Regions from separate parts of the Sporosarcina sp. Y1011 genome, predicted to be linked through region 2. Evidence: riboswitches for the same ligand, from Rfam matches in the RefSeq annotation. Region 2 holds a riboswitch; the other holds the start of a gene.
The links. A riboswitch is a leader RNA that binds a small molecule or an ion and turns the genes downstream of it on or off. The one in region 2 is predicted to bind lysine.
Positions count from the first base shown of each region.

Region 1: another riboswitch for lysine. It lies ahead of AC25Y5_RS13630 (Na+/H+ antiporter NhaC family protein); the one in region 2 lies ahead of AC25Y5_RS01955 (aspartate kinase).

Region 1 is NZ_JBYHFP010000013.1:33,780-42,529, forward strand. It holds gene lipA (lipoyl synthase) at 1-1, opposite strand, end outside; gene AC25Y5_RS13605 (ABC transporter ATP-binding protein) at 147-854, opposite strand; gene AC25Y5_RS13610 (ABC transporter ATP-binding protein) at 857-1,636, opposite strand; gene AC25Y5_RS13615 (branched-chain amino acid ABC transporter permease) at 1,626-2,576, opposite strand; gene AC25Y5_RS13620 (branched-chain amino acid ABC transporter permease) at 2,590-3,465, opposite strand; gene AC25Y5_RS13625 (ABC transporter substrate-binding protein) at 3,552-4,736, opposite strand; gene AC25Y5_RS13630 (Na+/H+ antiporter NhaC family protein) at 5,180-6,739, opposite strand; lysine riboswitch at 6,884-7,066, opposite strand; gene yunB (sporulation protein YunB) at 7,125-7,901, opposite strand; gene AC25Y5_RS13640 (bifunctional metallophosphatase/5'-nucleotidase) at 7,978-8,750, opposite strand, start outside.
Region 2 is NZ_JBYHFP010000001.1:393,244-401,993, forward strand. It holds gene uvrC (excinuclease ABC subunit UvrC) at 1-1,637, shown strand, start outside; lysine riboswitch at 1,686-1,865, shown strand; gene AC25Y5_RS01955 (aspartate kinase) at 1,955-3,172, shown strand; gene AC25Y5_RS01960 (YslB family protein) at 3,218-3,628, opposite strand; gene AC25Y5_RS01965 (succinate dehydrogenase cytochrome b558 subunit) at 3,866-4,474, shown strand; gene sdhA (succinate dehydrogenase flavoprotein subunit) at 4,532-6,286, shown strand; gene sdhB (succinate dehydrogenase iron-sulfur subunit) at 6,292-7,098, shown strand; gene AC25Y5_RS01980 (acyl-CoA thioesterase) at 7,236-7,679, shown strand; gene AC25Y5_RS01985 (helix-turn-helix domain-containing protein) at 7,755-7,976, shown strand; gene AC25Y5_RS01990 (MarR family winged helix-turn-helix transcriptional regulator) at 8,258-8,665, shown strand; gene racE (glutamate racemase) at 8,675-8,750, shown strand, end outside.

The DNA of each region.
Region 1 (8,750 bases), on a different contig from region 2:
TTCCTCTGAACTTTTAATGTATTTCAACTACTGTTGTCAATGTATCATATATTTAGACTTCAAACAACCGTCATAACGCTATAATTCTGACTCTTATTAGTTATTAAAAAAAGGTAGCGCTTGTATCCTGCGCTACCTTTCTTCTATCAATGTCCACCCAAGTAAGCTTTCTTAATCTCTTCACTGGCCTGTAGTTCCTCTGCAGTTCCTGACAAAATAACTCGACCTGTTTCTAGGACATATGCCCTATCCGCAATTGATAATGCCATATTTGCATTTTGTTCAACAAGAAGAATTGTCGTTCCTTCTTTATTAATATCCCTAACAACTTGAAATATTGTTTTTACCATTAAAGGCGCAAGTCCCATTGACGGCTCGTCCAAGAACAGTAACTTTGGTTTGGCCATGATAGCTCTACCCATCGCCAACATTTGTTGTTCCCCACCGGACAAGGTTCCAGCTGATTGCTTACGCCGCTCATGCAAGCGAGGGAAGATTTCGTATACTTTTTGGAAGTCCTGTTGAATACCCGCTTTATCTTTTCGTAGAAATGCACCTAATTCGATATTCTCTTCAACACTCATTTCTGCGAATACTCGTCTTCCTTCAGGAACGTGGGAAATTCCCGCCTTTACGATAGACTGAGCGGGTTTACCCACTATTGACTGGTCCATGTATTCAATGGATCCCACTTTAGGCTTCAATAAACCGGATAATGTTTTCAACAATGTACTCTTCCCAGCGCCATTCGCACCGATTAATGTAACAATTTCACCCTGATCCACATTCAATGAAACGCCTTTAAGGGCATGGATACTACCGTAATATACGTTTAAGTTTTCAACTTTTAACATGCTCATTCGTGAACTTCCTCCCCTAAATAAGCCTCGATCACTTTCGGATTATTACGGATTTCTTCAGGAGTTCCTTCAGCAAGGAGTACACCGTGGTCCAATACGTAAATACGTTCACAAATTCCCATAACCAAATTCATATCGTGTTCAATCAACAAAATTGTTAGATTAAACTTTTTACGAACAAAAGCGATTAACTCCATTAACTCTTTCGTTTCCTGCGGATTCATTCCAGCTGCCGGTTCATCAAGTAGTAGCAACTGTGGTCCTGTGGCTAACGCTCGTGCAATTTCCAGCCTGCGCTGTTTCCCATATGCCAGGTTCTTTGCATCTTCATCCTTATATTTATCCAATTCGAAGATTTTCAGAAACTCCATCGCTTTTTCTTCCATTTCTTTTTCACCAGCGAAATGGGAAGGAAGGCGTAACATAGAACTCAGAACAGAATGCTTTGCTAGTGAGTGATAAGCTACTTTTACATTATCCAAAACAGATAGCTCATTGAACAATCGGATATTTTGAAACGTCCGGCCAATTCCTCTACGGGTTACTTGAAAAGGAGCCATCCCATTAATGCGTTTACCATTAAATAATATATCGCCTTCAGTGGGCGTATAAACACCCGTCAAAAGGTTGAAACTCGTTGTCTTACCTGCACCATTCGGTCCAATTAGACCAATTAGTTCGCCTTGATTGATTTCCATGTTAAAATTCGAAACAGCTTTCAGCCCGCCAAACTGTATACCGACATCTTTAATTTTAAGTAACGGTTCACTTGTCATGCTGGCTGCCTCCTTTCGAACCTCTCCACAATTTGAAGTAATCCGTTATTTCCATTGTACCCATTAAACCTTTTGGACGATAAAGCATCACGATGATGAGTACAAGACTATAGATGATCATCCGTGTCTCAGGATAACCTTGCAAGAACGTGGACACTATCGTTAACAAAACCGTTGCAACAATTGCGCCTGATAAACTTCCTAAACCGCCCAACACTACATAGATCAGGATATCAATGGACTTTAAGAACCCGAAGTTTGAAGGTTGAATGATATAAAAGTTATGAGCATATAATGCGCCTGCGATACCAGCAAAGAAAGAACCAATCGCGAACGCCAGTACTTTATAATACGTTGTGTTTATCCCCATTGCATCCGATGCAATTTCATTTTCACGAACAGAGATACAAGCTCGACCATGTCTTGAATTTGTAAAATTGACGATAACGACAATTGTGACGAAAAGACAGATAAATGCAGAAGTCCATGTAGTTGCATGCGTAACTTGCATCCCCGCTGCTCCGCCCACATATTCGATATTCAAAAATACTATTCGAATGATTTCCGCAAAACCGAGTGTTGCGATCGCAAGGTAATCCCCGCGTAGCCGCAAACTAGGTATTCCTATTATCAACCCTGCAATTGTAGCAATTAGTCCTGCGGCTATTATAGCAACCGGAAATGGTAGGTTTAATTTCATTGTCACGATTGCCGAGATATATGCACCAACTGCCAAGAATCCGGCATGACCAAGTGAAAACTGTCCTGTAATACCTATTACTAAATGCAAACTGACCGCGAGCATTATATTAATGGCCATAAAAATTAATGTATTAGAGTGAAAGGTATTCAATATGCCTACATTAAGAAGCACTTGAACAACTGTATAAACGATAAGAGATGAAGCAACAAATGACCAAAACTGTTTCGACTTTTTCATGACTTTGTTTCACCTACACTTTCTCACGTGTATTTTTACCAAAGAGTCCAGATGGTTTGAAGATGAGTATTAAAATCAATATGACGAATGCCGCGGCATCTCTCCATAGAGAGAACCCGAGCGCACTGACAAACGTTTCTACAACTCCAAGCACAAGACCTCCAGCCATGGCACCTGGAATAATTCCAATTCCACCAAGGACAGCAGCAACGAATGCTTTCAAACCAGGAATAATACCCATTAATGGGTCAATCTTTGTATAATAAATACCGAAAATAACGCCCGCTGCACCAGCTAAAGCTGATCCAATCGCAAACGTAGCCGAGATTGTGTTGTCGACATTAATTCCCATAAGCTTAGCTGCTTCAGCATCATAGGAAACAGCTCGCATCGCTTTTCCGATTTTTGTTTTATGTACAATGAATTGTAGAATGATCATTAAAGTAACAGAAACAGATAGAATTAAGATTGCTTGACTGCTGATTTGAGCACCGAAAAAATCAAATGATTTATTGCGTAATACTTCAGGATACGCATCAGGTTGTGCACCACGCATATAAATAACACCATTTTGAATGAGAAGAGAAACCCCAATTGCTGTGATCAATGCAGCAATTCTCGTTGCATTCCGTAATCTCTTATAAGCGATTCGTTCAATAAGTACGCCAATAATTGCACAGGAAACCATTGATAATAGTAATGCAGGGAAAAACCCGAGTCCCCAACCAGCAATGGAGTAATACCCAATAAACGCACCTATCATAAATATTTCACCATGCGCAAAGTTAATCAGTTTTATGATTCCATAAACCATTGTGTAACCTAGTGCAATTAACGCATAAATGCTACCGAGTGAAATACCGTTTATTAGCTGTTGTAACCATTCCATGAACTTCTCACTCCTTTTCCAGCTCTAAAGTAAGGATTAAAAAAGAATGGGAGGAGGACATCCTCCCCCCATTCTTACAGTTTAAATTAAGGATTAACTTTTGTTTTAAAGACTTGTTCGCCATCTTTGAATTCAAGAATAGTAGCAGATTTGATTGGGTGATGGTTTTCATCAACCGAATACAGTCCAGTGATCAATTCAAGATCTTTCGTTTCAGCGAGGGCATCTTTAATTTTGACTGAATCCGGACCGCCTGCGCGTTTGATAGCATCAGCTAAAAGATACACTGTATCGTAACCTAGTGCGTTGAATGCATCTGGTGATTTACTGAATTTCTCATTGAACTTATCGTTGAAGTCTTGAATGATGCCATCTGGATCTTCAGATGAATAGTGATTTGTTGTGAATGTATTGTTCAATGCATCTGCACCAGCAAGCTCAATTAGAGTAGGAGAATCCCATCCATCTGCTCCCATTAGTGGAACATCGATACCCATTTCACGAGCCTGTTTAACGATTAGTCCTACTTCTTCATAATATCCAGGGATGAAGATGAATTCAGGATTCGCAGCTTTAATACGAGTTAGCGTTGAACGGAAATCAGAATCCTTACCTACGTATGATTCTTCAGCAATAATTTTACCGCCTGCTTTTTCAAAATCTTTTTTGAATGATGCAGCAAGACCTTTTGAATAATCGCTTGCATTATCAGTGAAAATCGCTACGTTTTTAACACCAAGATCGTTTGCTGCAAAGTTTGCTGCAACCGTTCCTTGGAATGGATCGATGAATGAAGTACGGAAAACGAATTCATTCACACTTCCGTCTTCTTTGACTGTTACTGTAGGGCTTGTTCCAGATGGACTGATAAGCGGTGTTTCGTTGCCGTTCGCAATTTCAGCCTGTGCAACAGTAGCACCACTCGTTGCCGCACCGATGATTGCAACTACTTTATCCTGAGTGATCAATTTAAGTGCTGCACTCGTAGCCTCAGCAGGATCGGATTTATTATCAACTTTCACAAGTTCGATTTCCTGACCATCAATTCCGCCATCTGCGTTTATTTCTTCAACAGCAAGTTCAATTCCTGATAACTCTGAAGTACCATAAGAAGCAACATTACCTGACAATTCAAGGTTGACCCCGATTTTAATCGTATCGCCATCCTTAGAGCCGCCTGTGCTTCCTTCTTCAGCTTTTTCCCCTGCACACCCTGCCAGTATTCCGACAGCTAGTGCCGAAACGGCAAATACACTTACAAACTTTTTCATTTTCAAATGAAATCCCCCTTTTTATTGATATTTCAGATAATTAAAACCGTTCCATCTTTTTAAAAAAAACTAACGATTCTCTTTTTCTAGAAATATCACTTTTTTCCTACTTACAAGCCCATTGTAAAACAAACTTCTTATTCAGTCTATAGCAATTTTCATATAATTATATTTCACTGAATAAAATATTCGACCTAGTAAATTTTTACAGTTATTTTTTGTATTATTATCACTAGATTAAATCCAGTTTATTCCTCCTTTACGATCACATAGGACCAAAAAATAGTGTTTTATTAATCTCATATCACTTTTTGGTCTTAATGCCTAGTATATACACCTATCAGACTATTGTCAAAACATTTTTTTGTTAGAAAACTATTATTATTATAATAAAAAAGCGGTAGCCTAAGCCACCGCTTTTTAGTATAAGATTATCAATACTATTAATGTGCCACTTTACTAGCCCGCATTGTCCAGACAGTAAAAAATACTAACAAAATAATAATAACGCCAACGAGGCCGATCCAGATCGAACCTGTAATACCAAGAATGACATAGCCCATCGTAGCGATTACAGCACTGATCAGCGCGTAAGGAAACTGTGTCGAAACATGATCGATATGGTTACATCCTGCGCCTGTAGAAGATAGAATTGTCGTATCGGAAATTGGTGAAGCGTGATCTCCGAATACAGCCCCCGCAAGAACTGCAGCAAGCGCCGGCAGTAACATTTCCGGTGCTGCTTCAATCATGATTGTTCCTGCAATCGGCAGAAGAATACCGAACGACCCCCAAGAACTTCCGGTTGAAAAAGCCATAATGCAAGCAAGTATGAACATAATAACAGGCAAGAATGAAACCGGTATATTTGATTTCATTACAAGGTCAGATAAGAATAGACCCGTTTCAAGTGTTCCGATTAAGAACGATAGTGACCAAGCAAAAATAAGGATTAAAACAGGCGGCATCATAGACTTCAGTCCATTTGTAAATGCACTGCCCATAAGTGAATAGCTTGCCGTTTCATTATTTTTCATCTGCTGCATATATAAAGTTACTGCAACTAACGTAGCTATAATTCCGCCCAACAACAATGAAAGTGCGACATCCGTATTTTCAAAGATCGAGAAGATATTCATCGATCCTCCAATTAAATAGCCAGACCAAATCATCACTGCAAATGTTACTACAACGAGTGTGACAATCGGCGCCACAAGATCTCGGATGCGGCCATGCGTGTGCACTGGGAATTCCTCTTTCAATTGACCTGGAATTGCTTTGTCAGGGTCAAATAATTGGCCTGTTTCAGTTGCAAGTTGTTCATGTTTCTTCATTGAGAATAGATCCAAATTAGTCCATGCAAGGAAGAATACCATTGCGAGTGTTGCGATAACGTAGAAATTCATGGGTGCCATCATTACGAACGCGGATAATGGCGAATAACTGATTGCTGCTGCGCCGCCAAATATAAGGGCGAGTTGTCCGATTAAAAAGGCACCCCAGCTTGAAATTGGTGAAATGACACAAATCGGTGCTGAAGTCGAGTCGATGAAATAAGCCAATTTCGCTCTTGAAACCCGGTGCTGATCCGTAATCGGACGCGCGATTTGTCCCACTGCCAATGCATTGAAATAATCATCCACGAAAATAGCAAGACCGAGTGATACCGTGAGCAATTTTGCCCCACGTTTTGTTTTAATATGGCGTACTGCCCATTCTGCAAATGCTCTGCTACCTCCAGACAAGCTAACGAAAGCAGTGATAACACCTAAGAGTAGGATAAATAGAACAATGTAAATATTTGCTGTATTTAGTCCACCATCCCAAAATGTCGCTTTAATGGATTGCCATAATATGCTCAGCGTTTCTACAGGAGCGAATGACGCCGCTAACAAAGCACCTGAGACGATTCCTGCTCCTAGCGATAACAGCACCCTTTTTGTTGCAAACACCATAATAATGGCGATTAGTGGTGGTAATATTGATACCCAAGTTCCAATCATTTTCTATTCCTCCATTTTGTCGGGTCGAGGCCCTTTCAAGGGGGAATACAAAAAACCGACTGCTAATTACACTTCTCGAGTGTAATTGGAGCCGGCTTTATCTACGTTTCGTTTGTTGGATAAATAATACAGCTTATCTAACTCACGACTTGTAGCTCATCATACATGTTGTTAAGACGTATGACAGTGTTATCCCTATTCGGAACAACCCCAGCCTGATAGATCTCGACGATCATACCACGCTTCGGCAAAGCTTCCTTTTGCACACGGTCATCGGTGTCAATCTCGCGTGTGTGACTAATAAGCAATGCAGCCTCTACCCAATCGATATTTCTAATCCTCTAATAGCCTATCAGTTATCCGCAGCATTTTCAAGTATTCTTCTTCACTCATACTCAGGGCTTAACGGAACTTCAACCGAAGGAGCATTATCGGTTCCATTATTGTAGATTTGAGGAACCTTCCCTTGAATAAGCCCCATGGCTACCGGAATTTTTTGATTAATAACACTTTTTTCAGTTGCAAGCGGAACTATAATCTGGACATTGACTGTTAATAATATATTCACTTCAACGTAGGCACTGTTTATACCAAAAGGAAGAATTTCCGTATCGATTGTCGCACTGACATCACCAATGACATGGAAACGAATTGGAATCTTAGGACCCAAGTTTCCTAGCAATGGGATATTCGTCGCTTGACCGATAGGAACGAAGAAGACGACTCCTCCTTGAGTTTCCATTGCATCGGGATCGAATTTGATTTCATTCTGCGGGGGTAATATATCAAGATTTCCCTCCGAAGCTTGTTGTAAATGGGACTCGACAAGCGTTTGGGTTTCAGCCAACACCCTGTTAATAACTTCCGTGTTAAACTTCCATGTAACAACACCCGTAGATTCATTGGGAATATCCACGATGATATCATTAACGTCGAGCACAGTAGCAACCCTTGAATTGATGGCCTTACTAATAACATGTGAGGCTATTCTTTGCGTCTGTACTTCTGCATATTGGACATATATTGGAGTAAGCCTCATATTGACTACATAAAAGAACAAGAAAACTGCTATAAAAAATGTAGGTACTAAAATAGGTAATAGTCTACGCTTTTTTTTCCTGGTTTTCCTGGTTCTCCTGGTGACTTGCCCCTGAAATTTCAAAACGACTCCTCCTGCTTTTAAGCTATGCAGGAATTGAGCCGTTTATTCTTAGGCGATATGCGCACAGTACCAATGATTAAGACTTAAAATGTTCGGTCCCGTACCAGCCAAGCACATCTCGAATCAACTCAGGCATGTAATACTCTACCTCTGCATGTCTGAGGGATGGAAAGAAATGTCCGAACGTAAACATATCTAATGTTGCAAGGGTATATTTTTGACCTGGTACGACCTCACGATTTCCCGCAAAAAGTTGTCCATGTCTATTCTGATATAATCTTTCATAAATCATCGCGCCCATTAATGTGCCCCGGAAACCGAGGCCTTTGATTTCAATTTGTGGCCAATCCTTATTTAAAGAAAGCTTATATACTTCTATAAGTTCGACTCCATCCAGTGTGATGAGACACGGGTTTATGGGATGTGGCAGAAGTGAATGCAAATCGCCTTTCGTTACCCAACCTTTATCGAGACTACCTAGGAAAATCCCTGCATTAAACATGGCACAATCAGCCTGTGAATAGGCAATGAGTGCCCGACCGAAGAACGAGGATAAGGGGCTACCCTCAAACAGATTCTGTTGCAACCGTGAAGGATTATCAAAGACCTTATCTTCCATCGCCCTTTTCCCAAGTTGTATTAAATGATTCGATTGGGCGATATCCTCTTCACTTCTTTTAACCAAATCCGCCCTAACTAGTTCTGCGTCGATAGTGAGAGTACTTTTTGTGCTACTAGCAACTTTCAATGTCACATGGCCCACATACTCACCATATTTACCCGTTGCAGCCAATAATGTATCCCCAATCAGCTTGCCTTCATGGAAAAGGTGATGCGTGTGCGCACCGA
Region 2 (8,750 bases):
CACAGCGACTGGTTGGGGAAATTACAGATTTTGAATACATTGTCACATCTTCAAATCTGGAGGCTCTTGTTCTTGAATTGAATCTGATCAAACAGTATGATCCGAAATATAATATCATGCTAAAGGATGATAAAACATATCCGTATTTAAAGTTGACCGCCGAACGACATCCGAAACTAATTATTACAAGACAAGTCAAAAAAGACAAAGGGAAGTATTTTGGTCCATACCCAAATGCATTTGCTGCGGGGGAAACCAAAAAATTACTTGACCGACTCTATCCTTATCGAAAGTGTTTAAAGATGCCGGACCGAGCCTGTTTATATTACCATCTTGGCCAATGCCTCGCCCCGTGCATTAATGAAGTGAGTACTGATACGTACAAAGAAATGGTAGACGATATCAGCCGATTTTTAAACGGCGGTTATAAAAAAGTGAAAAAAGAATTAACAGAGAAAATGTCTGCTGCAGCGGAAAATCTGGAATTTGAACGGGCAAAAGAATATCGTGATCAGATTGCTAATATTGAAGCGGTCATGGAGAAACAAGCGATGACCATGAATGACTTCACGGATCGTGATATTTTCGGATTTGCAGTCGATCACGGCTGGATGTGTGTTCAAGTCTTTTTTGTCCGTCAAGGAAAGTTGATAGAACGGGATGTGTCACTTTTTCCACTTTATCAAGAACCTGAAGAGGAATTGCTGACTTTCATTGGCCAATTTTATGGAAAATCACAACACTTGATTCCCCAGGAAATACTTTTGCCACAAGGAATCGATAATGTAATCATCAGTAGGCTTCTCGATGTCAATGTATTCATTCCACAGCGCGGAAAAAAGAAAGATCTAGTCCAATTGGCAGTCAAAAATGCAGAGATATCATTGTCAGAAAAGTTCCATCTCATTGAACGTCAGGAAATGCGGACAATCGGTGCATGTGAGGAACTTGGCAAAGCGATGAACATCACAGTGCCTTTACGTATTGAAGCATTTGATAACTCACATATGTATGGCGCTGATGCAGTTTCTGCAATGGTTTCATTTGTGGATGGGAAACCGAATCGTAAAGATTACAGAAAATATAAAACGATGACCGCGGCAGCGCACGACGATTATGGTGCAATGCGTGAAGTTGTACGGAGACGTTATATTCGTGTGTTGAAAGATGATTTGCCATTACCAGATCTTATTGTTGTTGATGGGGGTAAAGGTCATATGGAGTCTGTTAGAGAAATCATTGAGGATGAGTTGAATTTATCCATTCCCATTGCGGGACTTGCAAAAGATGAGAAGCACCAAACAGCACAACTCCTTTATGGTAACCCTGTTGAAATGATACCACTTAAGAGGTCGAGTGAAGGATTTTACTTATTGCAAAGAATCCAGGATGAAGTGCATCGGTTTGCAATCACGTTCCACAGACAACGCCGCGAAACGAATTCATTGACGTCAGCACTGGATGGATTGCCGGGAGTTGGGCAAAAACGGAAAACGATGCTATTAAGGCATTTTGAATCCGTGGAAAAGATTCGCTTAGCTACGATTGAACAATTGCAAGAAGCAGGACTACCTGCAGGTGTAGCAAAATCAGTTGAAGCGCATTTTCGCGAGATGGCATTGCGAGAAAAAAAGTAATATGGTAAGGTGAAACCAATGAATTTTTTCACTAATACATTTATATGTAGTGAAGATAGAGGTGCGGTAACCAATAGTAGATCCACGGAAGGCGGCAGCCTAATGAAAGGGATTGAAAGGGGTATTCGCCGAAGCGGATGAATCGTCTGTCACGATTGTCATGCTGGATTTCCATTGAATAAGTGGAGATTTGTCAGGTGTGGAAATACCTGGAGGGCTATCTGGATGGGGCGTCTCTTCGGGGATAGCTCCAATCAGACCGGCTCTCATGCTTTTGAGGGCCGTTTTTGCATTCAGGGGAAAATGGAGGAAAAATCATGGGACGTATTGTAATGAAATTCGGAGGGACATCAGTTGCAAATCCAGAGAGAATTGCACGGGCTGCAACACTTGTTAAAAATGAGGTTAATCGTGGAAACCAAGTGGCTGTCATTGTCTCTGCGATGGGTAAAACAACAGATGAACTTTTAAGGTTGGCAATGGAGATTAATCCCAAAGCAGGACGGCGCGAATTAGATATGCTCCTTGTAACAGGAGAACAAGTAACAGCGTCTTTACTTGCAATGGCGATTACTGCACAAGGGTTAGAAGCACGGTCATACACAGGTTGGCAAGCAGGGGTAACGACAGAGGCTGTTCATGGTAATGCAAGGATTGAACAAGTTAATGCTGACAAAATTCAAACCGCATTAGAATCAGGAGCGGTTGCAGTAATCACTGGTTTCCAAGGTATTGATAATAACGGTGAGCTGACAACACTTGGTCGCGGTGGTTCCGATACGAGTGCCGTCGCAATTGCGATTGCACTCGATGCAGCTAGTTGTGATATTTACACGGACGTCGAAGGGGTATTTACGACGGACCCAAGATTGATCGAACAAGCGACGAAACTTGAGGAAATTTCTTACGATGAAATGTTGGAAATCGCTAACCTTGGCGCGGGTGTGCTTCATCCAAGAGCAGTTGAGTTTGCAAAAAATCATCAAATGCCGCTTCGGGTAAGACCGGCTCATATGGACGGAGTAGGAACAGTTATCAAGGAGGAAATCGATTTGGAGAACAATTTAATTGTACGTGGCATCGCTTTTGAGAGAGAAATTGTACGGATTACAGTGATGTATGAAGTTCCTTATAATGGCTCACTTGCTAACATTTTCACTGCACTCGCGAAACAACATGTAAACGTCGACATCATTGTCCAGACAATTATGGAAGGCGTACAGCCGTCTGTGTCATTTTCCATTAAAAAAGAGGATTTCGCAGAAGCGATAAATGTTTTGGAGACCGAAAAAGAATCGCTCGGTTACAGTCGGGCAGATTTTGAAGTAGGACTGGCGAAAGTTTCAATCGTGGGCAGTGGAATGGTATCGAATCCGGGAGTTGCTGCGCAAATGTTCGACACGCTGAGGAACGCAACCGTTCCCGTGAAAATGGTGAGCACTTCTGAAATCAAAGTCTCCGTAGTCATTCCTGAATCGGATATGGAGAAAGCAGTTGCAACACTTCATGAGCAATTCGGTTTAGATAGAAAGTAAAGTAGAATTAAAAGAAGATGCACCCAATACCGGGGCATCTTCGATTCATGCTTCAATTTTGGTTTTTAAATCCCATTTGACTTGAAAGTGCACCAAACCGTCTTTCATTTCACCGTAGCATTCAGTCAGAAGTCCATTTAATTTTTGGTATTGTTCTGCAATGAAGCCCGCTTCAAGTTGACAAGATCTATTTTGGTTATTTGTCCCAAAATCGTTTTTCATCGAATAAAACGCTTCTTCTTTTTCAGTCTTATCAAGATGAAGTGGACCCCAACCGGCTTCCGTAAAGAAAATAGGTATTTCATCAATGCTGAATATGGGGAATTTTCTGGCCACATCTTTTCCAGCCCAGTACAGAATGTCATCTTCGTGGTTGCCGAGAATACTAGGCAACACGTGGTCCCGTAAAAGTTCATAGCCGAATCGGGTCGGCGTATCGTATGTAATGTTTTCCAATCGAACATGCAACCCTTTCGGTTAAATGATAGAATCAGTAAGTCTAATGGCATAAAAGAGTACTAGATTAAGGCGTGGCAAAAAGCCTGAATCGTCTTGACCTCTTCAAAACTGAGGAGTACAATGGTTATGTCATAATATTGTACCATGAAGAGGTACGCCGTCAACATTTGCTTCGTGTCGAAACGATGGCATACGACGATTGGCGGACTCAGTTAATAAGGGAGGGTAAAAGACTTGTCAAGAGAATCAGATTTCTATTTACGTCGTCTTCATTCGTTGCTCGGAATCATTCCGGTGGGGCTTTTTCTTGTCCAGCATTTGGTCATTAACCATTTTGCGACACGGGGTCCAGAAGCATTCAACACCGCTTCCAATTTCATGGGGAGCTTACCATTCGTTCTGTACCTTGAATGGTTTATCATCTACATTCCACTCATGTTCCACGGATTCTATGGTGTGTACATAGCTTTCACATCGAAAAACAACGTACAACGATACGGTACTTTCCGTAACTGGATGTTTATGCTACAACGCATAACTGGAGTATTCCTAGTTGTGTTCATCGCATGGCATATTTATCAGACTAGAGTTCAAAAAGCATTAGGTGCTGATGTGGACTTTAATATGATGGAAGATATATTGTCGAATCCGTTCATGCTTGCATTCTACATTGCGGGAGTTATTGCGGCAACATTCCACTTGTCAAACGGTATTTGGTCATTCCTAGTAAGCTGGGGATTAACACAATCACCGCGTTCACAAAAAATAGTTACATATATTTCAATTGTCGTTTTCCTAGTTCTCTCTGTAATTGGTGTACAAGCACTACTTGCTTTCATTTAATAAAAAAATTAATTTAGCGAAATACGAGATCCCTATAATTTGAGGAGTGAAACAATAATGGCGAAAAGCAGATTGATTGTTGTCGGCGGAGGTCTTGCAGGCTTGATGGCAACTATCAAAGCAGCTGAAGACGGCACGCCGGTCGACCTGTTCTCAATTGTTCCGGTTAAACGTTCCCACTCAGTATGTGCGCAAGGTGGCATCAACGGCGCAGTGAATACAAAAGGGGAAGGCGATTCGGTTGAAATCCACTTCGATGACTCTGTATATGGAGGAGACTTCCTTGCGAATCAACCCCCTGTACAAGCCATGACGGCCGCGGCACCAGGAATCATTAGTTTGTTGGACCGTATGGGCGTAATGTTCAACCGGACACCTGAAGGACTTTTGGATTTCCGACGCTTCGGAGGTACAATGCACCACCGTACGGCATTTGCGGGAGCAACAACAGGGCAACAGCTTCTATATGCACTTGATGAGCAAGTTCGACGTTTTGAAGTCGATGGACTTGTTCAGAAATATGAACACTGGGAATTCTTAGGTGTTGTACTTGACGAAGAAGGCGTATGCCGCGGTATCAAAGCACAAAACATGAAAACAATGGAAATTAAAGCGTTTAGAGGCGACGCAGTAATTATGGCTACAGGTGGTCCCGGTATCATTTTCGGGAAAACGACAAACTCAGTCATAAATACAGGTTCTGCTGCTTCCATCGTTTATCAACAAGGAGCACAATATGCAAACGGTGAGTTCATTCAAATTCACCCTACAGCGATTCCAGGAGACGACAAACTTCGTCTTATGAGTGAATCTGCACGTGGTGAAGGCGGTCGTATCTGGACTTATAAAGACGGAAAACCTTGGTACTTCCTCGAAGAAAAATATCCGGACTACGGTAACCTTGTACCTCGAGATATTGCAACCCGTGAAATTTTCGACGTTTGTGTTAATCAAAAACTTGGTATTAACGGCGAAAACATGGTGTACTTGGACCTTTCCCATAAGGATCCGAAAGAACTTGATATCAAGCTGGGCGGAATTATTGAAATATACGAGAAATTTACAGGCGACGATCCGCGTAAACTTCCGATGAAAATCTTCCCGGCAGTCCACTATTCAATGGGCGGGTTATGGGTCGATTATGATCAGCAAACAAGTATTCCAGGCCTATTTGCAGCAGGAGAAGTTGATTATTCGCAGCATGGTGCAAACCGTCTTGGCGCAAACTCACTCCTTTCAGCAATATACGGTGGAATGGTCGCAGGACCGAATGCTATCAAATATATGAAGCACTTAAAACGATCTGTAGTGGATCTCCCTTCAACAATCTTTGACGAGGCAGAAAAAGAAGAGCAACAGAAGTGGGATGATACACTTAAAATGAACGGTACTGAAAATGCGTATATCCTTCATAAAGAGCTTGGAGAATGGATGACAGATAACGTTACAGTGGTACGCCACAATGATAAGCTTCAAGCTACGGATGATAAGATCGTCGAGCTTCTAGAACGTTATGAAAACATTAACATTATCGATACACAAAAGTGGTCTAACCAAGGCGCAACATTTACGCGTCAGCTGAAAAACATGCTATACTTAGCTCGAGTCATCACACTTGGAGCGCTGAATCGTAATGAAAGCCGTGGAGCCCATTACAAACCAGAATTCCCAAATCGTGATGATGAGAACTTCCTGAAAACGACGATGGCGAAATTCGATGGACATTCTGCACCAATCTTCCATTACGAAGAAGTCGATGTTTCCTTGATTCCGCCACGTACACGCGATTACTCCGCGAAGAAAGGAGATTGAGATAATTGAGCGAGAACAATACAGCCGTACAGGAACGCGAACAGCAAACAGCTAAGAAAACTGTCCGTTTTGAAATTCAACGCCAGGATACAGCTGATTCGCAACCTTATATGGAAAGTTTTGAAGTAGAATATAGACCGAATATGAACGTTATTTCAGCGTTAATGGAAATTCGTCGTAATCCGGTCAATGCAGAAGGTAAGAACACTACACCAGTTAACTGGGAAATGAGTTGTCTAGAAGAGGTTTGTGGCGCATGTTCGATGGTTATCAACGGACGTCCACGTCAATCTTGTACAGCACTTGTGGACCAATTCACACAACCCATTAAACTTGAACCTATGAAAACATTCCCTGTCGTTCGCGACTTGATTGTTGATAGAGAATTCATGTTTGATTCTTTGAAGAAAATAAAAGCTTGGATTCCGATTGATGGAACTTATGACTTAGGTGAAGGACCACGTATGCCTGAGCGTAAGCGTCAATGGGCATATGAGCTTTCTAAATGTATGACATGTGGTGTATGCCTTGAAGCATGCCCGAACGTCAATGACAATACAAACTTTATGGGACCTGCACTTCTTTCACAAGTCCGTCTGTTCAATTCGCATCCCACAGGTGCAATGAACAAAGACGAGCGTCTAGCTACACTTATGACTGATGGTGGTATTGGAGAATGCGGTAACTCACAAAACTGTGTAGTTGCATGTCCAAAAGGAATTCCTCTTACAACTTCGATTGCTGCAATGAACCGCGCAACGAATGTTCAAATGTTTAAAAACTTCTTTGGAAGTGACCATATGGTAGACTGATTTCAGTCTAATGCTCCGCTAGGCAAGTGCCTAGCGGGGTTTTTTCTTTTTAACCCGAAGCTTCATTTATGTGGGAAAATTTGATAGAATAGAAGAATGAGTATTCATTCATTTTAAAAGAGAAGGGGTTTTTACAGATGAAAGCTGCTTACATAGCGGAATTAACGGAATGGACTTCTGACTTTAAATTCTCCGTTCCGGTTTCTGTCCGATTTTCAGAAACGGATATGTATGGTCATTTAAATAATACAATTCCATTTGTTTATTTTGAACACGCAAGAATTGAATATCTAAAGGAAATTAAGTTGATGAATAATTGGCTTGATCCAGCGGGCGAGACGTTTCCGGTTGTTGCAGACCTGCAATGTGATTTTGTGAAACAAGTATTTTTTGATGAACAGCTTACAATTTTCGTGAAAGCTGCATCCATTGGTAACAGTTCTATAGATATCCACTACATGGCGGAAAATAGTAAAGGGGATATCGTTTTCACAGGACGAGGTTCGATGGTCCAAATTAGCAGAAAAACAGGCAAAGGTGTTCCATGGACTGCTAAAGAAAAATTGCTATTTGACCATTAAATAATCAAGTAGCCGGCACAGCCCGCTCATTCTTCACATATTTTAAAGTGAAAGTGGATAGGAGGGCGCGTCTTGATAGAAAACTCTAAAAACCGTTCTTTGCTCACCGCTAGAGAACGGGAAATATTCAATCTGCTCGTTGATGATCAAACGACAAAAGATATCGCAGGGCGGCTCGGAATCAGCGAAAAGACTGTTCGGAACCATATTTCGAACACGATTCAAAAGCTCGGTGTTTCCGGTAGAGCGCAGGCGGTAATCGAATTATTGCGTTTGGGTGAATTACAGTTGCGTTAAAAGGGTATTCATGACCAAAGACAATAAGAACTTATTTGTCGAAATGCGTATTTAAATTTTGCGCAATTATGTAATGACGCACCTTAAGAATAGCTGTTTGACCTGCATCATGCAGAATTCAAACGGCTATTCTTTTAGTGTTTTTTACCATCACTTTAAAAGGTATTGCCTTACGCGCGGAAAAGGGAGACAATGAGTAGACAGGAATCGTTCTCAGGGGGCTGGTTTATTTGACGGAAAACACCTCACCAAACAATGAATATACAGAAGAAGTAGCGCATATGGAGAAAGAATTGCGGTATGTTGCTGCGATTATTAAACAGCAAGGACGTAGAATCCTTAGCAACTACACAATTACCCCTCCACAATTTGTCGCATTGCAGTGGCTTTTTGAACATGGAGATATGACAATCGGAGATCTTTCGAACAAAATGTTCCTTGCTTTTAGCACTACGACAGATTTGGTTGATCGGATGGAAAAGAACTCCCTTGTAAAGAGAGTTCGTGATACAACCGATCGCCGAGTTGTACGAATTCACTTGCTAAGCGAAGGTGAAAGGGTAATTGAAGAAGTGATTGATAAGCGACGTCATTATCTGAATTCAGTGCTGACAGATTTCGATGAAAAGGAAGTAAAAGTTTTCTCTGATCTGCTGACTAAACTACACCAAGAGATGAAAAAGGATTGAGGGATTACAGTGGAAGCACCAATCGGAGTAATCGATTCCGGCGTTGGCGGACTGACCGTAGTAAAAGAAATTCTTAAACGGCTAC